2 regions of the Clostridium ljungdahlii DSM 13528 genome follow, and region 2 is predicted to be linked to the other one. Evidence: a T-box and tRNA genes for the amino acid it is inferred to sense, from the RefSeq annotation. Region 2 holds a T-box; the other holds one or more tRNA genes.
What was found. The T-box of region 2 lies ahead of tyrS (tyrosine--tRNA ligase). A T-box ahead of a tRNA ligase gene usually reads a tRNA of that ligase, here a tRNA-Tyr.

Region 1 (15,235 bases), 1.1 Mb from region 2:
TGTAATAGAAAAAGTACCAATGCTTGAAGATGTTTTTGTAATAAGTGACATATTGAGGAGTATATCTGCAGATATAAATATAGACAAAGATACAAATAAAGTAATAATAGATTCATCTAATATAAAAGATTGTAACCCATGCAGCGAATTGGTAAAAAAAATGAGGGCGTCATTTTTAATAATGGGTCCCATGATAGCTAGGTTTGGAAAGTTCAGATTATGTCTTCCAGGTGGATGCAATATTGGAACTAGACCTATAGATCTTCACTTGAAGGGATTAAGTGCTCTTGGAGCAGAGGTGAATGTAGGGCATGGATATGTAGAAGCAAGTGCTAAGAAATTGATAGGGGATAAAATATATCTAGATTTTCCTTCAGTAGGGGCTACAGAAAATATAATGATGGCATCAGTAATGGCAGAAGGAGAAACTATAATAGAGAATGCAGCAGAAGAACCCGAAATAAGGGATCTGGCAAAATTTTTAAATAGCATGGGGGCAAATATTATTGGTGCAGGGTCAGGTACTATTAGAATATTAGGAGTAAAAAGCTTAAAGGGAAGTACTCATAGACCAATATTTGATAGGATAGAATCTGGTACTTTTATGGTGGCAGCTGCTATAACTAGAAGCAAGATTAAAATAAATGGTGCTAATGAAGAATACTTAAAACCTATAATCGCCAAGTTAACTGAAGTTGGAGTTCATATAAGCTCACAAGGAAGTAGCTTGATTGTAGATGGAAGAGATGAATTAAGACCAGTAGATATTAAAACTATGCCTTATCCTGGATTTCCAACTGATATGCAGTCACAGATGACAGGACTTTTATGTACTGTTATGGGTACAAGTATAATAACAGAAACTATTTTTGAAAATAGATTTATGCACGTAGCAGAGATGAAAAGGATGGGAGCAAACATAAAGATAGATGGAAGAAGTGCTGTTATAGAAGGTGTAAAAAAACTTACTGGAGCAGAAGTTAAAGCAACTGACTTAAGAGCAGGTGCAAGCCTTATACTTTGTGGGTTGGCAGCAGAAGGTGAAACAGAAATTGCAGATATATACCATGTAGATAGAGGCTATGTAGATATTGAAAAAAAATTAAAAGCACTAGGAGCTGATATTAAGAGGATAAATGAATAATACTCCTATTATATATATTATTAGACAAAGAAAAGATTAGAACAAAATTTTTTCTTTGTTTTTTTATTGGAATATTTTATAAGATATTGCAATAAAAATATAATATTGTAGTTTAAAATATATATAAGGCATTTTCAAAGAAATGAATTGATATTTTCTTTCAAGGGCCTAACAGGAGAAAAATATGAAGAATGATGTATTAGACTTTTTAAAAAAATTTATTATTTTAGTATTTATGGGTACATTATTTATAATTGTACTTTCCTTATTTATAGTTGGAACTGGAAACTCAAAATGTGATAATTTACCTCAATTCCTGATAAACTCAAAAAATATAATACTAAAAAAACAGGATACCAATTCAGAAAAAATAAAGGTGTATATAACTAAAGAAGATAAAGTAAAAGAAATGGATTTAGAGCAATATGTAACAGGAGTAGTAGCTGCTGAAATGCCTGCGGAATTTTCGGAAGAAGCACTTAAAGCACAGGCTGTGGCGTCTAGAACTTTTGCAGCTGCACATATGGAGGTGTACGGAGGGAAAAAATACAAAAGCAATACAGGTGCAGATGTATGTGATACAGTCAAGTGTCAGGTGTTTGTTAACAAAGAAGATAGAATTAAAAATTGGCCTAAGAGTGATGGGGATAAGTATTGGAGCAAAATTGTAGATGCAGTGCAAGCTACTTCAGGTCAGGTGCTGACTTATAAAAATAAATTGGTGATGGAGCCATACTATTTTGCAGTAAGTGCAGGAAAAACTGAAAATTCAGAAGACGTATTTGGAGAAGCAGAGGGATATTTAAAGAGCGTAGAAAGTCCAGGAGAAGAAAGTGCTAGAAAATATAAAACTTCAGTGAAAATGTCATATGTGGATTTTATAAACAAGGTAAACTCAAGTTACGCTAATTCAGGGTTATCTTCAGAAAATTTATCTAATCAAATAGCTATAAAAAGTAAAAATGAAAGTGGATCTGTAAAAGAAATTAAACTTGGTGCTGTTACAATATCTGGTACAAAATTTAGAGCTATTATGGGATTGAATTCGGCAAACTTTAGTATAGATTTTAAAGATGGTGTGTATATTCAGTGCATTGGATATGGACATGGAGTTGGAATGAGCCAGTGGGGAGCTAATTATATGGGCAAAAATGGCCAAAACTATAAAAATATATTGTCTCATTATTATGAGGGAACTAGTCTAGAAGATGTAAACTTATTTAAAAAATAATGATTATATCATCTAATTGTATGTTACTAAAATACATTAAATAAATATTAAGTAAAAAAGAGGGAAATTTCCTCTTTTTTTTGTAAAAAAATTTCATAAAATATGTATTTTTTTCTATTCTCTGGACAAACTACAAAAAGGAGGTGTTAGTATGAACAAAAAATCTTTTAACAAAGCAATCAACTTTTTAAAAAAGGAGAGCTTTTATGTAATACTGTTTATATGTTTATGCATTGCAGTAACAGCAGCAGTAATAACAGCAAGAAATAATAAAAATCAAAGTGCACAGCTTCAAAAAAGTCAGGCTGTAGAGCAGAAAAAAATTAGGGAAACAGCAAAGGCAAATGAAAAGCCTTCTTCCAATTATAATAATGCTCTTCAAGTAAAAAAGGATAATAAGTCAAAATCCAATATATCTAATAACGAAGCATCGAAGGGAGTATCTAACTCAGTAAGCACTTCCTTTCAAAAGCCAGTAGAGGGTAATATTGCAAGAGGTTATTCAGAGGATCCAGTATATTGGGATTCTACAGCAACTTATAGACCAAACTTAGGATATGATATACAAACTCCACTTGGCAAACCAGTGTTTGCAGCTATGGATGGAAAGGTAGAATCAGTAAATACAGCAACACAGGATGGAGTAGAAGTTATTATAGATCATCAAAATGGATTAAAAACAGTTTATTCTAACCTAGATCCAAATGTGAAAGTTAGTGCAGGTCAAACCATAAAAAAAGGAGCAGTTATTGGAGTAGTTGGGAAAAGTACATTGAGATCAGCTTATGAGAAATACGGAGATCACTTGCACTTCGCTGTTTTGAAAGGAAAAGAATTTGTTGACCCAGGTAAATATATAAAATACTAATATTTGGCCATTTCTTAGAATTTTATGGAGAAATGGCCCATACACAATGAATTTTAAAATATTAATCAGCATATTTATAAATATATAGGAACAAGTATAATTGGCAGAGATTATTTAGTTTAATGATAAATACGAGTAAATACGTTTATGGATATATAATGTAAAGTTTCATCATCAATTGTTGATTGTAAAACGGTAACTGTAAAAAGGAGTTGAATAAAATTGAAAGATTATATTGAAGAAAGGGTTTTGGAAGTTGCCAAATATATAATAGGATCTAAGGCCACAATAAGGAAAACGGCTAAAGTTTTTGGGGTAAGTAAAAGTACTATACACAAGGATATGACAGAAAGGTTGCCTAAAATAAATCCTCAGATCGCTCAGGAAGCTAAGAGTATATTAGATTATAATAAGGCAGAGAGACATATAAGAGGTGGTAAAGCTACTAAAATGAAATATAAAGCTATTGAAGGCTAAAAACATTCCTATTATAATTAGAATATGATATGATAATAAAGGTAAATAAATTTACCTTTTAGTTTCAAAAGCAAAGGAGATTAGGAGTGAAAAGGGAATGTTTTTTAGCATAGGAACAGATATGGGAATAGATCTAGGTACAGCAACCGTACTTGTTTATATTAAAGGCAGGGGGGTAATTTTAAAGGAACCTTCAGTTGTTGCTATAGATAAGATAAAAAATAGAGTACTAGCTGTAGGAGAAGAAGCATGGCAGATGATAGGTAGAACACCTGGTAATATCGTTGCCATTCGTCCATTAAAAGATGGAGTTATATCTGATTATGATGTAACGGAAAAAATGTTGAAGTATTTTATAAGCAAGGCTTGTGGTAAAAATAGAATATCTTCACCAAGAATAGTTGTTTGCGTTCCATGTGAAGCTACTGAAGTTGAAAAAAGAGCTGTAATTGATGCGGCTAAAAATGCAGGCGCAAAAAAGGTATTTTTAATTGAAGAACCACTGGCAGCAGCTATAGGAGCTGGTATTGATATAACTAAGGCAAGTGGAAATATGGTAATAGATATAGGTGGAGGAACCACTGATGTAGCAGTAATTTCACTTGGAGGAATAGTTGTAAGGTCTTCTATTAAAGTTGCAGGTGATAAGTTCGATGAAGCCATAATGAAATATGTGAGAAAAGAACATAAGTTGATGATTGGTGAAAGAACCTCGGAAGATTTAAAAATAAAAATAGGATCTGCTTTTGATAGAGATGAAGAAGTAAGTATGGAAATAAGAGGTCGTGATTTAATTACAGGACTTCCTAAAAATATAACGGTATCTTCTGCGGAAATGAGAATAGCACTAAAAGAAACTGTAAATTCTATAGCAGATACAACTCGTGCAGTACTGGAAAAAACACCACCAGAATTATCAGCTGATATAGCTGATAAAGGTATTTTTATGACTGGTGGAGGTGCACTTTTAAATGGATTGAGTAATTTAATACAAAAAGTAACTAACGTACCTGTTTATGTTGCAGAAGAACCAGTATCATGTGTAGCACTGGGTACAGGTAAAGTACTTGAATATTTAGACAAAATGGAAGTAGTTTTTAGCGGCGATGATATAACGTTAATAGATTAAAACAAAGAAAAAATCTAACTTATTTAGTATTATGTATTTTTTAATAAGTTAGATTTTAATTTTCTTATATACACTAAAATGTTAGACATAGTTAAATATCAATAAATATGTTGTTGTAATATAAATAATATGAATGAATTAATGAATAAAGTATTACTTCAGCCATACTTAAAACTAAATTAAGACGTATATTGCTGCTGGAATTATTAAATAAATCTTCACTGCTATTTGAATCAACTATACCTATTATTGAGGAATTCCCTACATCCGGGAGAGATTTCCCTACACCTTTGCCAGGATGAACTGGAAAGTCTCTTACTTGAATATCGCCTATAGTTTCTAGATCACCTAAGCAAGCATCTATTCCTATAATGTTTTTATGCGGGTGAAGTAAATTTATTTTATTCAGTTTGCTTTCAATGTTTAAAGCATGTATAGGATCTGAGATTGTACCGTAGACAGGTAGAGGAAAATGTTTGCACTTTAAAAGTGTACCTACTAAGGGACCCAGACAGTCCCCTATATATCTATCTGTACCAATGCATACAATTATGGTATCGTTATTAATGTAATTTTTTAAAAAATAGGCAAGCTTGTAATATGCTAAGGGATCTTTATAATTAGTTTTTGCTTTATTCAATATATTCACCTTCTTTTATGTATGTACTTGTGAAGAACACTATATATAATTTATATGATGAGTTTATACAAATTATTAAAGTTAAATTAAGTGAATATGATTTTGAAAGAAATATAGAGAAATATGGAGAAAGATATATATAATATTAAAATTTAATCATATATTAAATTTGATAATAAGTTAATAAAACTGTATACTAATTTACGTTGAGTACGTTCTTGTTTTAAAGAGCGTAGGGTAATAAAATAAGCTGGCATGGCTCAGCAGGTAGAGCAACTGACTTGTAATCAGTAGGTCGTGGGTTCGATTCCTACTGCCAGCACCAAACATGGAGGAATTCCCGAGTGGCCAAAGGGGGCAGACTGTAAATCTGTTGTCAGTGACTTCGATGGTTCGAATCCATCTTCCTCCACCATAAATATAAGGGCGCATAGCTCAGCTGGGAGAGCATCTGCCTTACAAGCAGAGGGTCATAGGTTCGAGCCCTATTGTGCCCACCATTTAGAATAATAATAGAATAAGCTGGCATGGCTCAGCAGGTAGAGCAACTGACTTGTAATCAGTAGGTCGTGGGTTCGATTCCTACTGCCAGCACCAAATGCGGAGGAATTCCCGAGTGGCCAAAGGGGGCAGACTGTAAATCTGTTGTCAGTGACTTCGATGGTTCGAATCCATCTTCCTCCACCATAAATATAAAGGCACTTTTAGGTGTTTTTTATTTTATAAAAATTTTATAATCTTAATAAATCAAAAAATTATATTATAGCTCTTATCAAGAGAGGCGGAGGGAACAAGGCCCTATGAAACCCGGCAACCAGTGAAAATCACCAAGGTGCCAATTCCTGCAGTATTCTGCAAGATAAGAGAGTAGTTAAGTTATTTAACCTCTTCTTATCGAAGAGGTTTTTTTAATTGATATGCCACTTTAGGTATTTCAGTTTATATTGTGAATATAGGATTTAAATTAGCATTTAATGCAATAGAATTAATTCACTTATTGTAAGAAAAGTATATTTTTACATGGGAGGTATAGAAAATGAGAAAACTATTTACATCTGAATCAGTTACAGAAGGCCATCCAGATAAAATGTGTGATCAGATTTCAGATGCTATCTTAGATGCCATACTGGAACAAGATCCTTATGGAAGAGTAGCGTGTGAAACTGCAACTACTACAGGTATGGTTTTGGTTATGGGTGAGATATCAACCAATTGTTATATTGACATTTCAAAAATAGTTAGAAATACTGTAAGAGAAATAGGATATACTAGAGCTAAATATGGATTTGACTGCCAGACTTGTTCAGTAATAAGTTCAATTGATGAACAATCATCTGATATAGCTATGGGAGTCGATAAAGCTTTAGAAGCTAAGGAAGGCGAAATGGAGGCCATAGAAGCTATAGGTGCTGGAGATCAGGGTATGATGTTCGGATTTGCTACAAATGAAACTCCAGAATATATGCCTATGCCAATAAGTCTTGCTCACAAACTTGCAAAGAGATTAGCACAGGTTAGAAAAGATAAAGTTTTAGATTATCTAAGACCGGATGGAAAAACTCAAGTTACTATAGAATATGAAGACAATAAGCCAGTTAGAGTTGATACCATAGTAGTATCTACTCAGCATGATGAAATGGTAACTAGAAAACAAATTGAAACAGATATAATAAACAATGTAATAAGACCTGTTGTACCACGAGAGTTTTTAGATTATAAAACTAAGTATTTCATAAATCCAACAGGAAGATTTGTTGTTGGAGGTCCCCAGGGAGATTCTGGACTTACAGGAAGAAAGATAATAGTAGATACCTATGGTGGTTATGGAAGACATGGCGGCGGTGCTTTTTCTGGTAAAGACCCAACCAAGGTTGATAGATCTGCTGCTTATGCTGCAAGATGGGTAGCAAAAAATTTAGTAGCTGCAGGTATTGCAGATAAGTTGGAAATACAACTTGCTTATGCCATTGGTGTAGCAAAGCCTGTATCTATAACTGTAGATACTTTTGGTACAGGAAATATACCGGAAGAAAAAATAGTAGATATAGTAAACAAGGTATTTGATCTGAGACCAGCTGCTATAATAAAAGATTTAAATCTTAGAAGACCTATATACAGGCAAGTTGCGGCTTATGGACATTTTGGAAGAACTGATATTGATGTACCTTGGGAAAGGCTAGATAAGGTTGAAGAAATAAAAAAATATATGTAAATAATGAAAAGCTCTATATTGTAAAATGATATAGAGCTTTTTTAGTATGGTGGATTAAGACAAAGTTTAATGTGGTATAATTATTTATAAATATATGATTTTGTTTGCAAATAAGGGTAGGAGAGATTCTATGCAAGAATTACAAGGAATTGTAGAAAGTATAATATTTCAAAATAAAGATAATGGGTATGTAGTTGCTAAAATAAGAGAAAATAAAGATGAAGTAACTATAGTAGGATGTATACCTAATATAATTGAAGGACAAAATTTGAAGGCTGTAGGGGAATGGGTTCTTCATCCTCAGTTTGGGAATCAATTTAAGGTTCAGGCTTCTGAAGAGATAATACCTAGTACTACTATTGGCATAGAGAGATATTTGGCCTCTGGAATAATATCGGGCATAGGTCCAGTAACAGCAAAGAAAATAGTAGAGAAGTTTGGTGAAAATACCCTTCAAATATTGGATAATAACATAGGAAGATTAAAAGAAATAGAAGGTATAGGAGCAAAAAAAATAGCTTTAATAGAGGAATCCTATTCTAAACAAAATGAAGTGAGAAATATAATGATATTTCTGCAAACTTATGGAATAACTCCTAGTCAGTGTGTTAAAATACATAAAAAATTTGGAGCAGATTCTATAAGTATTGTGAAAGAAAATCCATATACCCTTACAGAAGAAATAAGTGGTATAGGTTTTAAAACGGCAGATAAGATAGCAAGAAGCCTTGGAATAGAGAATAATTCTCCATTTAGGATACAAAGTGGAATAAGGTATTTGGTGAATAAGTTTTGCAGCTTGGGAAATACGTATATGCCTATAGATAACCTTATAAAAGAAGGTGTTGACATACTCCATATAACTCAAAAAGAACTGGAAGAAAACATATATGAAAGTTCTGTAAATGGAAAAATAAAATTGGAGAAGTGGGAAGATAAAGTATGTGTATTTTCTATGACCTATTATTATTGCGAATTGAGTGTAACTAGAAAAATATTGATGTTAGCTTTTACTAAATATAAGGATATGGATTTTAATATAGATAAAGAGATAGAAGATTTTGAGAAGGAAAATAATATGAATTTTGCTGTTTCTCAAAAAGAAGCTATTAGAGGGGCAATTGAAAATGGAGTGGAGATAATAACAGGAGGTCCTGGAACAGGTAAAACTACAATAATTAATTGCATAATTAGATTATTTGAAAAGGCAAAGCTTAAAGTTTTAATGGGTGCTCCCACGGGAAGGGCAGCAAAGAGAATGTCAGAATCTACAAAACGAGAATCAAAGACCATACATAGGCTTCTTGAAATGGGAGTGGGAAGCGATGAAGAAGCTTTATTTTTTTCAAGAGGAGAGCAATCACCACTACAATGCGATGTGGTTATTATAGATGAGGCTTCTATGATAGATATAGTGCTCATGAATAACTTATTGAAGGCTGTCTCTATGGGAACTAGGTTAATAATAGTAGGGGATGCAGAGCAGCTTCCATCTGTAGGACCTGGAAATGTGCTAAGAGACTTTATAGACAGTAAGTGTATTAAAGTAGTTAGATTAAAAGAGATATTTAGGCAATCAAAAGAGAGTATGATTATAGTTAATGCTCATAAGATAAATTCTGGAGAGATGCCTATTTTAAATAAAAAGAATAAAGATTTTTATTTTATAAAGTGTCAGGATCCTTCGGATATATTAGATACATTGGTAGGATTAATAGATAAAAGGCTGCCAAGTTTTAATAGTAGTTGGAATAAAATAGAGGATATTCAAATACTATCTCCTATGAGAAAGGGAGTTTTGGGAGTATCAAATTTAAATAAAAAACTTCAACAAGTTCTAAATCCTAAAAGTCCCAATAAGAGAGAAAAAAAGTTTAGAGATATGACTTTTAGGGTAGGAGATAAAGTGATGCAGATTAAAAATAATTATACTTTAAAATGGCAAGGCATTTCAGAAGAAAACAAGGAAAGTGGTATGGGTGTTTTTAATGGCGATTTTGGATATATAGAAGACATAGATGAAGAAAAAAATAGAGTGGTAGTTGTGTTTGATGAAGAAAAAAGAGTTGTATATGATAGTATGTACTTAGATGAGCTGGATTTATCTTATGCAATAACCATACATAAAAGTCAAGGTAGTGAATTCCCAGTAATTATTATACCTATGTTTATGGGTCCGCCGCTGCTTATGAATAGAAATTTATTGTATACAGCTATAACTAGAGCAAAACAGATGGTAATACTTGTTGGGAGTTTGAAAGCTTTGAACTTTATGATAAATAATAATAAAAGCTTTGAAAGGTATTCGTTATTAAAATATAGAATAATGGATATAATGGAGAGTGAAACAAATGCTACTGTGGAATGAATCATGTCTTATTAATGAGAGAAAAAAAATAAGTGAGAATATAGTAAAATGGAGCGGTACTAAAGATATTTTTTTAAACTGTATCTCAGTTCCTTATAATTCTACTGAGATTTTCCTGGAGATTATTGAAAAATACATAAGACAAAATGAAAATATTATTTATATTACTAATGAAAAAATGGGTAATGTGGATATAATAAAAAATATAAAAAAGTATACACATTTTACAGATTATTGCTATGTAAAAGGATGTAAAAGTAATTCAAATTGTAAATTGCAGATATGTAATTTTGAAAATGCGTCAAAGTTGGAAGATAAGTTTGAATTAGTTATATATGATGATATAAGTAGTTTTTCATTATACAATAAGTACGAGATATGCAAATTAATTAGCAAATTAACTCATGAGGATAGTAAAGTTATAATATATTCTATAGAAAGTATAGTTGAAAATAGTAAAAAGGTATTTTTGCCTGCTAAAAATGAAGGATTAATAATTGAACCGAGGAGTATACTTACTAGACTGAATATGAATAAAGAAATGCCTTTTTTGGTATACGATTATTTAAAATGGTCAATAAGTATAGGCAAGAAGATAATAATATATGTACCTAGCAAATATAAAATAGACAAGGTAGCTTCATATATGCATAAATATTGTAAAAATTTAGCACATGATGTAGTATGTTTTGCTAAAGGGGAATCGAATAAGAAATTGATTTATAAGTTTTTACAGACAAAAAACTCAATATTAATAACTAACTGTTTTGAAGAAACTGCATTAAATGCAAAAAATTCAGAATTGATAGTATATTTTGCAGATGATGTTAACTTTACTTATAAAGAATTTGTTTACTTGTGTGGAAGTGTTGGAAGAGGTGAAAAAGATTTAAAAGAGGAGGTTATACTGGTTTCCAATATAGAGACAGAAGAGATTGAGAAAGCAAAGAGTATAACTAGCAATTTTAATAGGGAAGCATGGAACATGGGATTACTAAAAATTTAAAATTTTTATTAGATTGTGTACTAGGGCTTATATATTGTGGAGATGAAAGATGTATACTATGTAAAAAAGATATATATAATGATAGAAACATATGTGAAGCTTGTGAAAGCAATATAAAAGTTTGTAAAGACAGTTTTGAGATTGGATATGATGATAAAAAAATTCAATGCTATAGTAGTGCTTATTATTCTGGAGCGATGATGGAACTTATAATAAAATTAAAGTATAAGAGTTCTTTTAAAGCTGGAGATGTTATAGCAAAGTGTATGAGAAATATTATAGCTAATAATCACATTGATTTCGATGTTTTTACATACGTACCTATGACTAAGAAAGCATTGAAAAAGAGAGGATATAATCAAGCTGAATATTTGGCGAACAGTTTGGGGAGTTATACTAATAAGCCTGTTATATGCTGTCTAGACAAAATAAAGGAAACAAAGGATCAAATAGGATTGGATAAAACAGAGAGATGGAGTAATATGTCAGAAAGCTTTCAGGTATGCAATAAAAAAATTATAAAAAATAAAAAAATTTTGTTAATAGACGACGTTTTAACTACTGGTGCTACAGCTTTTGGATGCTGTTCAGAACTTTTGAAAAATGGAGCAAAAAAAATTAACGTATTGACTGGAGCAAAAAGTAGAGTATAATTTTATTAGTCAAGTTAGGTTTGTGGTTGAAAGTCGATGCCAGTCGCAGGCAAAACGATCCACGTAAGTTAGATAAAATATTTAATGAGCATGGTGCGGCTTAGAAGTAAGTCCTGCCGTAAAATACGAGAGGATTAGTAGTGAGAGGTTAATTCCCGGTAGCGAAAGTTCCAGCAGGCGAGTGTGGGGGCAAAGACCAGGTCAGCTAACTTGCAAATGCACTAACAGTGCAATATAGCAGCCTTTTTTAAGGCTGCTATATTAATTTTAAAAGATTATTTATTATTAGTTTTTGGTATTAATAAAAAAGTAGTATAAATGTGTCATTAATAGCTATTGTAATTTATGATAAACAGTATTAAAATATAACTAACAAAACATAGATTAATCCTTTACATATGTTTAGGATTACAATAGGAAGGGGCTGGAAATATGAAAATAACTGTAAAAGGGAAAAATATCGTGGTAACTGATGCATTGAAAAATGCGGTGGAGAAGAAGCTATGTAAGCTAGAAAAATATTTCAACCCTGATGTAGTAGCGCATGCTACATTAAGCGTACAAAAAACTAGACAAATAATTGAAGTCACTATTCCTTTTGGAGGAGTTATACTAAGAGGAGAAGAAGGAAATTCAGATATGTATGCTTCAATTGATTTAGTTGTGGATAAATTAGAGAGACAGATAAGAAAGCAAAAGACAAAGTTGTTAAGAAGAAACAATTCGGAATCTTTGAGATTTCAATGCATACCAGATGAGTCAGAAAAAGACGAACAAGAACAAAAAATAGTTAGAACCAAGAAATTTGCAATAAAACCAATGTCATCTGAAGAAGCAGTTCTTCAAATGGAACTTTTAGGTCATAGTTTCTTTGTATATCAGGATGCTGAAAATGGAGAAGTAAATGTAGTATATAAGAGGCGGGATGGAAATTACGGATTAATAGAGCCTGAATTTTAAAAGTTAGATGCAATAAAGGGGGAGCATAAAGCTTCCTCTTTTTATACTTTAAAAATAGACAGCATATTATTAAACTAAAGTAAACTATTATTTAATAAGTTGAACACCTAATAATTAGATGATATAATTTATAAGGTGTATACTTTTGTAAACAAATTTAACATGGTGAGGATGAAAATAATGAAACTTTTTCAGAAAATATTCGGTTCATATAGTGAACGGGAAGTAAAAAGAGTTATCCCTATAGTAGATAAAATAGATAGTTTAGATTCAAAAATGCAGGGATTGACGAGTGGAGAACTTAGAGCAAAGACAGATGAATTTAAAGATAGACTTTCTAAGGGTGAATCTTTAGATGAAATATTACCTGAAGCTTTTGCTGTTGTTAGAGAGGTAGGATATAGAACTATAGGCTTAAAGCAATATAGGGAGCAGTTAATAGGTGGAGTAGTGCTCCATCAAGGAAGAATATCAGAGATGAAAACTGGTGAAGGTAAAACACTTGTTGCTACCGCACCTGCATATTTAAATGCACTTACAGGAAAAGGAGTTCATATAGTTACAGTAAATGACTATCTGGCAAAAAGAGATAGAGATACCATGGCACCTATATATGAAGCGCTAGGACTTAAAGTAGGTGTAATACTACATGATTTAGATCAAACCCAGAGACAAGAAGCGTACAATTGTGATATAACTTACGGTACTAATAGTGAATTTGGATTTGACTATTTGAGAGATAATATGGTTATTTACAAAGAAGAAAGAGTACAAAGAGGGCTTAATTTTGTTATAGTGGATGAGGTTGACTCTATTTTAATTGATGAAGCAAGAACACCTCTTATTATTTCAGGTGAAGGAGAAAAATCAACTGAATTTTATAATATTGCGGATAGCTTTGCAAAATCCTTACAAAAAGAGGATTATGAGGTAGATGAAAAGGCAAATTCGGTAATACTTACAGATACAGGTGTAAAAAAGGCTGAAAACTTCTTTCAATTGGCAAACTATGCGGATCCAGAGAATATGGAGATACAGCATTATGTAGTTCAATCTTTGAAGGCTAACTATATAATGAGAAGAGATAAAGATTATATGGTAAAAAATGGAGAAGTGCTCATTGTAGATGAATTTACAGGAAGAATGATGGAAGGCAGAAGATACAGCGATGGGTTACATCAAGCTATAGAAGCTAAGGAAAATGTAAAAGTAGAGAGAGAATCAAAGACACTTGCAACTATTACTTATCAAAATTATTTTAGGATGTTTAATAAATTATCAGGTATGACAGGTACTGCACTGACAGAGGAAAATGAATTTAGAGAAATATACGGACTTGATGTAATAGTAATACCTACCCATAAGCCTATAGCAAGAACAGATTACCCTGATGTAGTTTATAAAAGTGCAAAAGGGAAATTTAAAGCTATAGCAGATGAAATATATGAAACCTATAAAAAAGGCCAGCCTGTACTTGTAGGTACAGTAAGTATAGAAAAGTCTGAGTTACTTTCAGATATGTTAAAGAAAAGAGGAGTACCTCATCAAGTTTTAAATGCTAAGTTTCATGAAATGGAAGCAGAAATAATTTCTCATGCAGGAGAAAAAGGAACAATTACTATAGCAACTAATATGGCAGGTCGTGGTACTGATATAAAGCTAGGAAAGGATGTAGTTGCTCTTGGCGGACTTAAAATAATAGGAACTGAAAGACATGAGTCAAGGAGAATTGATAACCAACTTAGAGGGCGTTCAGGACGTCAAGGAGATCCTGGTACGTCAAGATTTTATGTATCACTAGAAGATGATCTGATGAGAATATTTGGTTCAGATAGACTTCAGGGAATAGTTGAAAAATTAGGTCTCAAAGAAGATGAGGCCATAGAAAGTAGAATGGTTACAAATGCTATAGAAGGTGCGCAGAAGAAAGTAGAAGGAAATAACTTTGATATAAGAAAAACTTTACTTCAATATGACGATGTAATAAATAAACAGAGGGAAATTATATACAAACAGAGATCACAAGTGCTTGAAGGTGAAGATCTTAGAGAATACATGGTTGATATGATAAAGAGTTTAGTATCTTCTATTGTAGATTCTCATATATCCGGTATAGAAGAAGATTTTGAAGATGAAGTAGAAAAGCTAATAAAATATATGGAAGAAGTTTATGTACAAAAAGATTCCATAAAGAAAGAGGATATTATAAATCTTTCTAATGAGGAAATTAAGCAGAAATATATAGATATAGGTCAAAAAATTTATGAAGAAAAAGAAGAAGAGTGTACTCCAGAACAGATGAGAGAAATTGAGAGAGTTATCTTACTTAGAGTTGTTGATACAAAGTGGATGGATCATATAGATGATATGGAGCACTTAAAGAGAGCTATTGGACTTAGAGCCTACAGGCAGCAGGAACCAGCGCAAGCATATCAGTTTGAAGGCAGTGAAATGTTTGAAGAAATGATATATAATATTAAATTGGATACGGTTAAGTATCTTCTTCATGTACAAATTGAAAAAGCACCTGAGAGAGAAAGAGTAGCT
Region 2 (15,235 bases):
TCTTATTCTATCATTGGTGACAATAGTTTAAAAAACACATTGAACGTTCCAGGTGGAATTACGGGAATGTTGAAAATTAATGAAAAAAATTTTACCTTTGGTGATTCTATAGGAAGTGAAAATCAAATTGGTGATAAAAGATATGATGGTGTTATGGAAATAGATATAATGAAACATAACTTTCCAAATACATTCTATTTATCTATGAATATTACTCAAATAGCTGGATTAAACGGTAACTGGAAATTCAATATCAAAGTAGATAATAAGGATATAGAAAAAGAAACTAAAACTTATAATGTTAACAAAAATATTAGCATTGGAAATACAAAGTATAGAATAAAAAGGATATGTATCACCCCCTTATCTACTAGTATAGAAGTTGATGGAGATATTTCTAGGCATTCTTGTTTTTTATTTGATGATAGTGGTAATATGATAATTTCTCAAAGCGGCTCTGGAGATGGATCCCATGGAGAACTTTATTATAATGCATTAACAAACCGCAATACAAAATCACTCACTTTTTTGCCTTTTGACTATAAAGAAGATTATGTACCTCCAAGATTTTATAATATGGATAAACTTCCACTTGAACTATCTCAAGGAGAACTAGGGAAATTAATAGTGAACAAACTAGAATGGGATAATGATGTTTTAAAAGTCTACTATTCTGCTGAAGGAAAAATACCTATTGAGCAATCACAAAAATTACTTTTATTAGATGAACAAACTAATAAAAGTATAATCAGTGAAAATAGATATAATACTAACATAAATCCATCAAATCAGCATGACTTTATAATGTATTTTAAAGGTGTCTCTAAGGATAAAAAATACAAAATAGGTACATCAAATCTAGAAGACTTTTATAAATTATATGATGCTTCTAAGTTTACCATAAAATTGAAGTAATCAATGTATTGAAACAAGGCGCACTAACAAGTAATGCGCCTTTTCTTTCCGAAAACTATAAGCTAAGTACAAATATAATATTGTTTAAAATAATCATTTAAAAGTTGCACATACTTAACTTAATATACCCTAAATTGATAAATTTAAAATACTTTCCTTGAATTTATCTTTTTACATAAGATTGCAGCTATTAATCCAGTAATAACTATTGCTGCTATGGTGTATCTTGACATAAATCCCATCCAACCATGGTTATTATCATCAAAGAGTATGCAAAATAAACCGCAAGTTTCTAGAAAAACTAATACTATAAAAAATATAGGTAATTTCCTTTCTGAATAAATTATACCTAAAAATGCTATAGCAAATACTATCCATGATGCAAAGTATACTATATAGCTATAATACTCAAATTTACTCCAAATGGTCTTACTATACAAATTTCCATACTCATCCATTGCTTTATCATCTAGTTTATCTTGACTATGTGTATACTTGAAAGTAACATTATATTTTAAAGTTTTTTCATCATTAGCATAGATAAAGGATGTTTCAAAACCAGAATCCCTTTCTGATATTGGAATTTCATTTTCTTTATTATATGAAAAGAATTTTTTATGATCTTTCCATACAGAACAATAATAAATACCATTATTGTTTTGAGAATTATATTTATCAAGTTTCTCAGTTATCTTTTTTTCAGTGTCTTTACTAAAGTTATCTTCGTTTTTTAAAATATCCGCTAGCTCATCCTTAATTATGTAGGAAGACTGTTTATAGTATTGGGTACCAAAACCGTCTTTTAAAAAAGTAATCCTATTTTTATTATATATTAAACTTAGTGCAGCACCAATTAAATAAATAACTATAGCACATAAAAACAAATACTTCCAAAACTTTTTCTGTTTTGAAATAATCAATGATAATTCAGCATCTACTTCCTTTACTGGTCCAAACTCTTTTATAGCAATATCAATACTATCATCTTCATTTAATCCCTTACTCTGGAGCTCTTTTGTTCTTTCATTCAAGTGAGTTTTCATTTCTTCTTTTAATATCTTAACATCTTTATCTTTATCATTAAAACTTTTATAAATTTGCTTAATGTAGTTATTAATTCTGTCCATGACCTTCCCCTCCCAAGCTTAATTTGAATCAATTCTTTACTCATCAGTATCTAAAACGAAACGGTTCATTATCTTTTGTAATGCCTTCCATTCTTTTGTCTTTTCTTTAAAAATCTCTTTTCCTTCTTCTAAAATTTTATAGTAACGCCTCCTTCCCCCGCCAGTATTTTTTTCATCATTCCAGTAGCCTTCAATGTAATTTTTCTTTTCTAATCTTTTTAAACATACATATAGTGTAGTTTCTTTCATTTGAAATTCATCATTAGACTTTTCTCTAATTCTCTTTGATATTTCATAACCGTACATATCATTTTCATACAGAACTGACAGTATCAGTGTGTCTATATACCCTTTTAAAACTTCCTTTTCAAATTCCATTTTGCACCTCCTCTTTATAATAAGGATTACTTCATAAAATGTAGTACATTTTTATATTATCACAAACTACTGTATAATGTAAAGTAGTTTGTGATAATATTTCCATATTCCATTTAACGTACCCCGAATTTTAAAGCTTTTCGCTCTTTCAAAAATCTCCAGTTTAAAAAAATATTTTCTATTTTTATCTTCTAAATAATAGGATTTCTCTAACGATGTTTTACGTATATATTTTTCGATATGGTCATATATATCCTTTACTTCTTTATAATTAAAAATCTATCTATCATAAATTTGTAATACACAAACATAATTATTTGATTTGCGAACATAAAAACACCGTAAAATTTTTTTAAAATAATACGGTGCTTCAGTAAATTATTCACTTTTTAATTGTTATATTAAATAAGAAAACTGTTAATTAACTTTCTATATTCCATTTAACATTATAGCCACCTTGATGTTTTCCTTCAACTTGTATTTTGTAATTACCATTCTCATTTATATTAACTGTTTTAGTAATATGTTTTTTAGGATTTTCAGTGCTAAATAATTCCTTATTATTTTCATTTTCTAAACTTACTTTTAAGTTACCTTCTTTGGTAGTTACTGATACATCTAAGACCAATTTATCACCCTTTTTAAGACTTATAGGAGTATATTTGTAACCAATAAAACTAAAGTAATACATTATCATTCTATTCTTAGTATTATATTCAATGGATTTAGTAGATGTAAAACTTCCTCTTCCATTAGAGTTACTAAAAAACATAGCTAAAAGTAATATTAAAATAAGTGATAAAATACACACTGGAATTGTAAGTATAATTTTAGTTCTGGTTCTTAACATAACCAATTATCTCCTTTTAACAACATTAATTACATTATACACCATATTGTTTAATTTTCAAAGAACATTCATATATTTGACTTTATAGATTAATGCATATAAACTTCATGTTGCGTACCAACATTATGCTAATTTTTTTGTATTAAGACATTCCTCAAGAAATATATGAATATCCTTATTGTTTTTTAAAGTAATAACTTTTTCTTTGTATGGGGAAATTCTATCTTTTAAATTGTCTTTTCCTTCATTATAATTTTTTGACCATTGCAACATACATTTAAGCATTTGGTATCGTGGATTATAAATACATTCTTCAATACCAAGTCGTTGCTTTACCCAGCGTTTAATAATCCTGTAATTCCCTAATTTCGGCGAAATTTCAAGTAAGATAATTGTATCTGCCATCTTTAACCCCTCTTCAAAACAAGATCTCCCTGTATCTTCGATAATCCAACTTGGTTGCTATATTATTGAATAAAACAGATTATCCCTTTCCTTAACGGGTCTTTTGCGATTACCCCAAGGGTTTAATTTATCAGAGATATGTACAATTTCATCAATTGGTTGGTAAAGGATTTTTAATATTAGGGACAATTTTTCTGCAAGTGTTAACTTGCCACTTGATACTGAACCAACGATATATATTTTCATATTTAATTACTCCTTTACATACAAATAACTTTTCTTCGTTATAAAGTACTATTCTGTACTAACTAACATTAGTATAAGTTGATTTTTTGCTTAGACCTCATGTATAGATATTACTAAACATTCCTTACCTTAACAAACTTAGACTTTCCAACCTGAATAACAAAACTATTACCTGAATTTTGCATTAGAAAATTATTATACTTCTTACCATTTATTCTTACAGCATTTTGATCTATAAGGCGCTTAGCCTCACTATTACTAGCTGCAATTCCACTTCCTGTAATAATTTTTACTAAATTCACCTCGTCATTTGATGCAAAGCAATCTTGAGACAAAATAAATTCGTCAATATCATTTGGAATGAGATTTTTTTGAAATACAGTCTTAAAATGCTCTTCAGCAGATTCTGCTTCACTTACTCCGCAATATAAGGTTGTTATTTCTTTTGCAAGCTGCATTTTAATATCCCGGGGGTTTGTTTCTGTATTATTAAGCTTTAACTTAATTGCTTCAACTTCATCTGGATGAATATCTGTGGCAAGTTCAAAGTATTTAATAATGAGATTATCTGGGATAGTCATTATCTTTTGGTAAATTGAAATGGCATCCTCACATATTCCAATATAATTTCCTAAACTTTTACTCATTTTTTCAACACCATCCGTACCTTCAAGTAAAGGCATAAATAGAGCTATTTGACTTTCCTGGCTATAATCTCCTTGTAGTGTACGCCCCATTAAAACATTGAAGGTTTGATCTGTACCACCCATTTCAATATCTGCCTTTACCGCCACAGAGTCATACGCCTGCATCAATGGATAAAAAAATTCATGTAATCCTATAGGTTTATTGTTTTTATATCTTTTCTCAAAATCATCTCTTTCTAGTATTCTTGCAACAGTAACTTTTCCAGCAAGCTTTAGCACATCTTCAAAATTAAGCTTAGATAACCATTCGCTATTAAACCTAACTTCTGTTTTATCTCTATCAAGTATTTTAAATACCTGTTTTTCATAAGTCCTAGCATTTTCAATCACCTGCTCCGTTGTCAATTGTCTGCGGGTTTTGCTTTTTCCTGAAGGATCACCAATTTTTCCAGTGAAATCACCAATTATGATTACTGCTTGATGTCCTAAATCTTGCATTTGTTTGATTTTTCTAAGTACAACTGCATGACCAAGATGTATATCTGGTGCAGAAGGATCTAGTCCGAGCTTAATTCTAAGAGGAATTCCTGAGGACACACTTTTCTCCAGCTTTCGCTTTAAATTTTTTTCGCTCACAACCTGACTTACACCTTTCATAATAATTTTAAACTGTTCTTCAACATCTTTCATTTCTGTCATCCTTTCTTATAAACAAAAAATTAAAAACTCCCGTCCGCTGCATTACGCAAAGGACGGGAGTTTTACTCACGTGTTACCACCTCAAAATTTATTTATACATCACTGTATAAACCTCATCGGGTACGGCACAAAAGGCTTATACCCTAGCGATGTAACGGTCGCACCCGGCAACAACCTACTAAGATATAAATCTTTTCAGTGTACCACTCAGAGATGTATTTCAAAATCTGTTTTCTACCCCTCTCATCAACCGGTAGCTTTCTGTTGAAAACTTATGATTTCTACTTCTTCTCATCGCAGTTTTGAATATTTAGCTCATATTATATCACTTAAATCTAATGCAAGTCAATTTTTATTAGATACTTTCATTTAAATGATCACTTATAAAATAAAAACATTATGAATATAATCACACCGACCCTAAAATTTACAATGAGAATATTAAGCATTAATTAAATTCTGGATTTCATTCAATAAAACAGGAAAATCAATATATCCATCACGAGCAATAAAATGCTTTCCTGATGAAAGGATCATAAGATTTGCATCTAACTCTTGGGCTAATTTTTGTGTTGCTTTGGTTGGAACAATATCATCATCTTTTGCAGTAATAACAATTCTTGATTGAACTAGACTTTTTATTCTTTCAATGTCAAGTGGTCCATCTACAAATTCTTGTAGACCTTCTGTTTGTTTCTCCATGGGATTTTCATTTATGAAACCTGAAACAAGTATTGCACCTTTAATTTTTATGTTTTTTTCAAGAACATAGCGAAGTGCCGTAACACATCCCAGACTATGACCAATAAATATCGTATTTTCATCAATATCCAAAACATTTTTACGAAGATGTTTAAGCCAGGATTCAAGATGAGGATTATCCGAATCAGGCATGTTAGGAATATGAATTTTAACAGGATTATTTTTAAACTGTTCTTTTAGCCATGGAAACCACTCTGCTTGATTGGAAGATGTATAACCATGAATAACATAAATATTAGTACTTTTCATTTTATTATTTCTCCTAATTATATAGATAATTTTTACTTCATAATTATTTATTATTTTGAATTTATTAATGTTTCATATTTCAAATATATTTATATAACTAAAAGTTGACTTATATTCGGAAAATATGAGGACAAAATTGAAAATCACATTCAAAAAATTTTTTAATAAATCTAGAGCTTGGCATTTTGAAAACCTATATGGATATTCTAACTTTAAAAAAAATCTAGAAGACTTTTATAAATTATATGATGCCTCTAGGTTCACCATAAAATTAAAGTAATCAATGTATTGAAACAAGGCGCACTAACAAGTAATGCGCCTTGTTCTTTTCGATAACTATAAGCTAAGTACAAATATGATATTGTTTAAAATAATCATTTAAAAGTCGCCCACGCTTAACTTAGTATGCCATAAATCAACAAATTTAAAATACTTTCCTTGAATTTATCTTTTTATATAAGATTGCAGATATTAATCCAGTAATAACTATTGCTGCTATAGTAAATCTTGACATAAATTCAACCAAACCTTGTTTATCAAAGAGTAGATAAAATAACCCACCAGTTTCTAGAAAAACTAATACTATAAAAAATATAGGTAATTTTTTTTCTGAATAAATTATGCCTAAAAATGCTATAGCAAATACTATCCATGATGCAAGGTATAATATATAGCTATAATTTCTAAATTTACTCCAAATGCTCTTATAATACAAATCGTCATACTCAGCCATTGCTTTATCGTCTAGCTTATTTTGACTATTTGTATACTTGAAGGTAACACTATATTTTAAAGTTTTTTTATCCTTAGCATAAATATAAGGTACTTTAAAATCAGAATTCTTTTCTGACATTGGAATTTTATTTTCTCTATAATATGAAAATAATTCTTTATGATCTTTCCATACAGAACAATAATAAATGCCATTATTGTTTTGAGAATTATATTTATCAAGTTTTTCAGTTATTTTTTTTTCAGTGTCTTTACTAAAGTTATCTTCGTTTTTTAAAATATCCGTTATTTCAGCTACAACTATGTAGGAAGACTGTTTATAGTAATGGGTACCAAAACCATTTTTATAAAGGATATTCGAATTTTTATTATATGTTAACCCTAGTGCAGCGCCTATTAAGTAAATAATTATAGCACATAAAAACAAACACTTCCAAAACTTTTTCTGTTCTGAAATAATTAATGATAATTCAGCATCTACTTCCTTTACTGGTCCAAACTCTTTTATAGCAATATCAATACTATCATCTTCATTTAATCCCTTATTCTGGAGCTCTTTTGTTCGCTCATTCAAGTGAGTTTTCATTTCTTCTTTTAATATCTTAACATCTTTATCTTTATTATTAAAGCTTTTATAAATTTGCTTAATGTAGTTATTAATTCTGTCCATGACCTTCCCCTCCCAAACTTAATTTGAATCAACTCTTTACTCATCAGTATCTAAAACGAAACGGTTCATTATCTTTTGTAATGCCTTCCATTCTTTTGTCTTTTGTTTAAAAATCTCTTTTCCTTCTTCTAAAATTTTATAGTAACGCCTCCTTCCCCCGCCAGTATTTTTTTCATCATTCCAGTAGCCTTCAATGTAATTTTTCTTTTCTAATCTTTTTAAACATACATATAGTGTAGTTTCTTTCATTTGAAATTCATCATTAGACTTTTCTCTAATTCTCTTTGATATTTCATAACCGTACATATCCCTTTCATACAGAACTGACAGTATCATTGTGTCTATATACCCTTTTAAAACTTCCTTTTCAAATTTCATTCCACACCTCTTCTTTATAATAAGGATTACTTCATATAATGTAGTACATTTTTATGTTATCACAAACTACTGCATAATGTAAAGTAGTTTGTGATAACATTTCCATATTTTATTTAACGTACCCCGAATTTTAAAGTACGATAAACGAACCCTTACTTTCTAATTAACAAATTCACTTGCAAAATAATACTCAAAAATAAGAGAAAATATTATGCCTGCCCAGTAAACGTTAAGTATAAAAGTACTATATTTAGTAGTATTATTATTGTAGCTATTAGAACACCTAACAGTCGTATAGAACCTTTATTAACTAAGATTCCCATCAAATCTTTACGTTTAGCTATAGTTAACATTTGAATTATTGGAAATGGCAAAATAAAACTAAGTGCTACCTGACTTAAAACAAGAGCATACATTGGATTAATTCCAAGTGAAATAATAATTAGGGCTGGTATCATTGTTATAAGTCTTCTTAAATTTATAGGTATACTTAAATTAACAAAGCCTTTCATTATAGTTTGACCTGCGAGAGTTCCCACAGCTGAAGATGATAATCCTGATGCAAGCAATGCTATTCCAAATGCACCACTTGATAAAGAACCTATTAAAGGTTGTAATGATTTATGAGCCTGTTCCATTGTATCTACTATCATTCCGCTTTTATAAAAGACTGCAGCCGATACTACAACCATTGCAGCATTAACAATAAAAGCTATATTCATAGCTATAGCAATATCTATTTTTTCCATTCTTAAATGGTTTAATTTTCCTTTATCTGACAAATCAATACTTCTATCTTGAACTAATTGTGAGTGTAAGTATATTACATGAGGCATAACTGTTGCACCAAGCATACCTACGGCAATTAACACAGCTTGACCATTAGGCAGCATAGGAATTATTGTATGGATGCCTACTTGACTCCAATCTGGTTTAGCAAGAAATATCTCTATTATATATGCAATAGAGATTACAGCAACAAGTGTTGATATTATAATTTCTATCATTTTTTGTCCATACTTTTCCATATAGCAAATTATAAATGTTATTACTCCTGTAAGAAGTCCCGAATATATCATAGGTATATGAAACAATAAGTATAGCCCTAATGTTCCTCCAAGAAATTCTGCTAAATCTGTTGCCATAGCTCCTAGCTCAGCAATAATCCAAAACACCCAGTTTACAGCTTTAGGGAATACCTTGGCACACATTTCAGGAAGATTGTGTCCTGTAGCTATCCCCAATTTAGCGGACATAGTTTGTAAGAATATAGCCATTATATTACTCCATAAAATTACCCAAATTAAGGTATAGTTAAATTTTGATCCTCCGCTAATATTAGTTGCAAAATTACCAGGATCAATATATGCTACACTTACAACAAAAGCAGGTCCTAAAAATTTTATTAATTCTTTTATTTTACCTTGTTCTATTACATTTTTCCTATTTATATCTTTTTTTATAGAGATATCTCCTGGTTGATTTAAACTAACATCAATTGAACTTTTTTCACTCTGCATTAAAATGCCACCCTTCTTATTAGATATGTTAATCACAAATAAAATAGTTATTACTAGTTAACCTTGTTAGCTAAGACTAAATTTTTTTCTAATATAAACTATGTAATAACAAAAAAAATGTTCCAATAAAGCAATTTTTTATTTGCTCAAACATATACTTTATTAAAAGACTACAGCTGAAAGTAGGTGAAAATATGGCTAAAAATAATTTTTACACTTTTAATGAATATATGAAAAAGGAAGATAAACATCTTACTGCTTCCATGGAAGATTATCTTGAGATGATATATAGGTTATCTTTAAATACAGGATTTACAAGAATTCATGAACTTTCACATGCACTTAATGTTCAGCCTCCTTCAGCTACAAAAATGGTACAAAAATTAGCAGAATTGCAACTTTTAAAATATGAAAAGTACGGAATTTTAATACTTGAGAAGAAAGGAAAGGCTCTTGGAGCTGAATTATTAAATCGTCACAATATTATTGAAAACTTTTTAAGGATACTTGATGTTTCAGAGTCTAATGTTTTGGAAGAAACTGAAAAAATTGAGCATACAGTAAGTAAGCAAACAACAAAATGTTTTCAAGATTTTTTAGAATTTATTAGAGATAACCCTGAAGTAATTAATAGTTTTAAAGCTTATAAAAATACTTTTAAATAATAACTGCACATCAGTATAAAAACTTATAATATTTCTATACTGTACAATAACATTAAGGACAGAAATGCCCTTTTTGGTTTTTACATTTTTCTAAACTATTTGTTTTGCTATTGTCAATAAAAATTTCGAGGGGAACCTTATAAGTAGTACCATTTCTTAATTCTAGATACAAAAAAATAACCCCTGATTTTATAATCAGAAGTTATTGATTTTCCCACTAAGTAAGATTCTATTTATAAAGTATTCTACCATCTACATTTTTAACAGACTTACATCCTGTTAAAACCATAGCTGATTTTAATTCACTCTTTAAATTTTCTACATAAACCTTTACTCCTTCTCTTTGTCCTCCAAAGGATGCAGTTACAAAAGGTCTTCCTATAAGTACGGCATCTGCTCCTAAAGCTAACATTTTAAGTACATCCACACCAGTTCTCACGCCGCCATCTGCAAGTATTGTAACCTTGCCTTTAACTAACTTCGCTATCTCTGGAAGTACCTCTGCCACTCCAGGCGTTTGATCTAAAACTCTTCCACCATGGTTTGAAACAACTATGGCACTTACTCCAGCTTTAACTGCAAGTTCTGCTTCGTCTGGAGTCATTATTCCCTTTAGTATAAAAGGAAGTTTTGTACTTTCTACAACTTCTTTTATTTCTTCTAAAGTCTTAGGTCCCACAGGTTTTCCATGAAGTGCTAAAGTTATTAATCCTGCAGCATCTATATCCATTCCTACTGCAAAAGCTCCTGCTTTTTCAGCAAGTTTTATTTTACTTATAACATTTTTATTTTCCCAGGGTTTTATTACAGCTATACCTTCTCCATTAAATTCTTTAAGCTTTTCAAGATTAGTTATAAGAAAAGAATCTACTGCTGTATCTCCTACCATAGGATATATTCCTGCATCCAGACATCCTCCTATAACCGAGGAAATATACTCTTCCTCAGTAAACTTTCCACCCATATTCAAAGTAGTTCCTGATACAGGTGCTGCAAAAACAGGTATGTCCATCTTTTTTCCAAATAACTCTATTGAGGTGTCAGGATCTTTAGCATCATGTATAACTCTCATATTTAATTTACATTTGCTCAGAGAATTAAAATTTTCTTTAAAAGAATCTCCTGTTCCCTTTCCTCCCATACCTGGCACTTCTCCAGCACAGGCGTTTCCATTACAGGCAGGGCATACCCTGCAGCTTCCATTTAAATTTTCCCTTGCATTTTTTAATATATCTTTATAGTTCATAATAATGCCGCCAAATATTAAATTTTTTAATATTTAGCAGTTCTTCACCCCTTTCAAATAATATTTTATTAAAAATAACTCATTTTATTTGAATATTAAGTTTAGGCATTTTCAAAGAAATAACTAATCCATATGCCAGCCTATTTTCTTTCAAATGCCTTATTAAAATCATCTTCTCCATATATCCTTATATTGTTTTTGCTTAAAAGTTCTGCCGTTACTCCAGCACCCTCTATAATATTTCCACTAAAGCTTCCATCATAAATTTTACCAAAACCACAGGAGGGACTTTTAGACTTTAAAATAGCTTCTTTTATATTACATGCCTTAGCTACTTTTAAAGTTTCATAGGCTCCTTTTAAAAATTCACTTGTACAATTTTCTCCAGTAGAACTCATTACAGCAGCTTTTCCATCTATCACATCTTTACCTGTACCACCACATATTTCGCAAGGATTTCTAGGAGTCTTCAGTCCACCTAACTGTTCCGGACATAGTGGTAGCGCCTTTCCTTCTTTCACGAGACTTAGTACTTTCTCACAAAGATTATTTTCCCCATTATATTTAGTATTAATGCCACACAAGCATGCACTTACTAATATCACTCCAGCCACACTCCTTATTTCAATTCAACTATTGTAACTCCTGTACCGCCTTCACCATATTCTCCAAGCCTGTGATTTTTTACATGAGAATGCTTCTTCAACATATCAGTTATAGAATTTCTAAGCACTCCGGTACCCTTACCATGTATTATAGTAACTTCTTTAAGTCCTCCCATGTATGCATCATCTAAATATTTGTCTACAGTATAAGTTGCCTCTATAGAGTCCATTCCCCTTAAATCCACTGAACTTGAAACATTTCTCAAATTTAATTTGGCTTCTCTTTTTAACTTTTTCTTTTCACTTTTTGAATTACCACTAGAAGCTCTCAATTCTTTCAACTTCACACTTATTTTCATGATTCCTGCTTGAACCTGTACTTCCCCTTTGCTGTCAGGTTTTGATAGTACAACTGCTTTTTGATTTAATGAAGGTATGAATACTTCCTGCCCTTCTTTTACAGATTTAAGCTCTTCTCCAACATCATTTTTATTATCATACAACTTTTCTTCAGTTTTCTCTAATCTATCCTTGAGTTTTTTTCTATTTTCCTCTAATTTATGCCTTACAGAAGAAGTGTATCCCATTCTTTCCAGTTCTCTCATATCCTTTAGAATTTTATCTGCTTCTTCTTTAGAATTTCTTATTATTTCCTTTGCCTCTCTCTGTGCTCCAATAATAGCCTTATCTCTTATATTTTGAAGTTTACTTGCTTTTTCTTCATATTTTTCTTTGATTTTAGCTGCCTCACTTTTTAGTATTTCTGCTTCTCTAGCAAAAGTTTCAGCTTTTGATTTTTTTTCCTGAAGGCTTTGAATTAAATCTTCAAATTGTAAGGCATCGCTAGCTATATTTTCTCTAGCATCTTCTATTATAAACTCTGGTAATCCAAGTCTTTTGGATATTTCAAAGGCATTAGACTTTCCTGGTACTCCTATCATAAGCCTATAAGTAGGTCTCAGAGTTTCTACGTCAAATTCTACAGATGCATTTTCTACTCCCTCATTTTTTAAAGCATATACTTTTAATTCACTGTAATGAGTCGTAGCTACTATAGTGCATCCTCTTTTTCTTAAATTTTCAAGTATTGATACTGCAAGAGCTGCACCTTCTGTAGGGTCAGTACCTGCACCTAATTCATCAAACAATACAAGAGATTTTTCATCAAAATTTTCAATAATATTTACTATATTAGTCATATGTGACGAAAATGTAGATAAATTCTGCTCTATGCTCTGCTCATCTCCAATATCTGCAAATACCTCTGTAAAAAACCCTACGGTAGAATTCTCCCTAGCAGGTATCATAAGTCCACTTAGTGCCATGATGTGCAAAAGTCCTATGGTTTTAAGAGTCACAGTTTTTCCTCCTGTATTAGGTCCTGTTATAACTAAACAGCTAAAATTTCTACCTATATATACATCCATAGGTACTACTGTTTTTTTATTTATAAGTGGATGCCTTCCTTCTATAATATTAACTACTCCATTTTCACTTACATTGGGAATATTTCCATTTAACTCATTTCCAAATTTAGCTTTGGCAAATATAAAATCAAGTTCCCATATTATATCTGCATCTCTTTCAACCACTGTTATATTATCATATATTTGCTGAGATAGCTCAGCTAATATCCTATCTATCTCTGCTTTTTCCTTTAATTTTAGTTCCTTTATTTCATTGTTCAAATTTACAAGTCCCATAGGTTCTATATAAAGAGTTGCCCCACTTGAGCTTTGATCATGGACAAGTCCTGGCACGGATGACTTATTTTCCGCTTTTACAGGAAGCACGTACCTGTCTCCCCTCATGGTATATAAGTTATCCTGCAGATAATCAGAGTAACTTCTTATAAGTGAATTTACCCTATCTCTTACTGAAGCATTTTTATCTTTTAGACTTTTTCTAATATTGTAGAGAAGAGAACTTGCCTTATCAGATATTTCATCTTCGCTTTCTATAGCTATAAAAATTTCATCTTCTAAATTTTTTAAAGGAACAATACCTGCACATATATCTTCTATAATTTTAAAATGTTCTTCATCTTCCGACACAGTTATATACTTCTGAATTCTCCTCGCAGCCCTAAGTATTGCTCCTATTTTAAGAATTTGTCCTGGCATTAATGTAGAACCTTTTCCTGCCATTTTTATACCCTGTCTTACATCATAAACCCCTTCAAAAGGAGGATTGCCTTTAGTTACAAGAAGTTTTAAAGCTTCTCTTGTTTCCTGCAAATGTTCTCTCACTTCATACAGGTTGTCATAAGGGCTTAATTTTTCTATTAAATCTTTAGCTGCTCCAGTATTTGCGTAATCCTTTAATCTTTCCTTAACTTTATAAAATTCTAAAACCTTTAATGATTTTTCGTTCATTTAAATTTACCAATCCCTTCAGATCAAATGACTTTAATTTTGTGTTACCCGTAGCCTTACTCTATACTATTTTTATAATGTCCTCTGGTAAACTCACTAAAATCACCATGAAATTCTTCTTTTTCAAAGCATTCTAATATTTTTTTAGTCTTGCTATAATTTTCATCAATAAAATCTACTCTAAAACTATCAATTCCCATATTTCTAAGTTCTTCTATATGTGGTATAAGGTTAGTTGCAACAGAATTATATATGTAGCTTCTGCAGAATTCATCCGTGTCTAATGGAAACTCTTTTTTCTTTCTGTCTATAAGAAAGAACTCCCCTTCTTTACAAGCACCTTTACAATTTTTAGAAGTAGTTTTACCTCCAAAAGTGCTTCCTATAGCACAATACTCACTTACCATAAGCTCCACTTTTCCATATACAAACATTTGAGCTTTAAAATTACTATTTCTAATTAGCTCATTTATTTCATGTTTACTTAGTTCCACACTTAAACAAGATCCATTCATAATTTTGCTATAAAAATCCAGTGCACAGCTGTTTGTTATGTTTAACTTATAATCACCTAATATATTTAGCTTATTTCTAAACTTACTTATTATACCTAAATTTGCAGTAACTATGCCTGCAATTTTATCTAAGTTTTTATCTATAAATTTCTCTATATAATTAAATTCGTTTTTAACTATATTGGGAACTTTAATATATATTTTTTTAGATTCAAGATTATTTAAATTATTTATTTTAATTTGTTTAAAGG

Region 1: it has a tRNA-Tyr gene. The T-box ahead of tyrS (tyrosine--tRNA ligase) is inferred to sense a tRNA for this amino acid. The anticodon was not compared.

What each region holds. Positions count from the first base shown of each region.
Region 1 is NC_014328.1:250,965-266,199, forward strand. It holds gene murA (UDP-N-acetylglucosamine 1-carboxyvinyltransferase) at 1-1,144, shown strand, start outside; gene spoIID (stage II sporulation protein D) at 1,329-2,375, shown strand; gene CLJU_RS01215 (M23 family metallopeptidase) at 2,527-3,243, shown strand; gene spoIIID (sporulation transcriptional regulator SpoIIID) at 3,466-3,720, shown strand; gene mreB (rod shape-determining protein) at 3,818-4,849, shown strand; gene yyaC (spore protease YyaC) at 4,941-5,489, opposite strand; tRNA gene CLJU_RS01235 (tRNA-Thr) at 5,739-5,814, shown strand; tRNA gene CLJU_RS01240 (tRNA-Tyr) at 5,820-5,904, shown strand; tRNA gene CLJU_RS01245 (tRNA-Val) at 5,914-5,989, shown strand; tRNA gene CLJU_RS01250 (tRNA-Thr) at 6,011-6,086, shown strand; tRNA gene CLJU_RS01255 (tRNA-Tyr) at 6,092-6,176, shown strand; SAM riboswitch class I at 6,256-6,355, shown strand; gene metK (methionine adenosyltransferase) at 6,526-7,701, shown strand; gene recD2 (SF1B family DNA helicase RecD2) at 7,832-10,069, shown strand; gene CLJU_RS01270 (hypothetical protein) at 10,053-11,075, shown strand; gene CLJU_RS01275 (ComF family protein) at 11,048-11,728, shown strand; gene hpf (ribosome hibernation-promoting factor, HPF/YfiA family) at 12,161-12,688, shown strand; gene secA (preprotein translocase subunit SecA) at 12,869-15,235, shown strand, end outside.
Region 2 is NC_014328.1:3,743,939-3,759,173, forward strand. It holds gene CLJU_RS16880 (DUF4179 domain-containing protein) at 1-915, shown strand, start outside; gene CLJU_RS16885 (permease prefix domain 1-containing protein) at 1,059-2,042, opposite strand; gene CLJU_RS16890 (PadR family transcriptional regulator) at 2,079-2,420, opposite strand; gene CLJU_RS16895 (hypothetical protein) at 2,842-3,270, opposite strand; gene CLJU_RS16900 (P-loop NTPase family protein) at 3,394-3,675, opposite strand; gene CLJU_RS16905 (hypothetical protein) at 3,733-3,921, opposite strand; gene tyrS (tyrosine--tRNA ligase) at 4,035-5,258, opposite strand; T-box leader at 5,314-5,574, opposite strand; gene CLJU_RS16915 (RBBP9/YdeN family alpha/beta hydrolase) at 5,709-6,278, opposite strand; gene CLJU_RS16920 (permease prefix domain 1-containing protein) at 6,703-7,680, opposite strand; gene CLJU_RS16925 (PadR family transcriptional regulator) at 7,717-8,058, opposite strand; gene CLJU_RS16930 (Nramp family divalent metal transporter) at 8,268-9,578, opposite strand; gene mntR (transcriptional regulator MntR) at 9,773-10,243, shown strand; gene CLJU_RS16940 (alpha-hydroxy-acid oxidizing protein) at 10,473-11,489, opposite strand; gene CLJU_RS16945 (2-thiouracil desulfurase family protein) at 11,630-12,094, opposite strand; gene CLJU_RS16950 (endonuclease MutS2) at 12,109-14,469, opposite strand; gene CLJU_RS16955 (U32 family peptidase) at 14,526-15,235, opposite strand, start outside.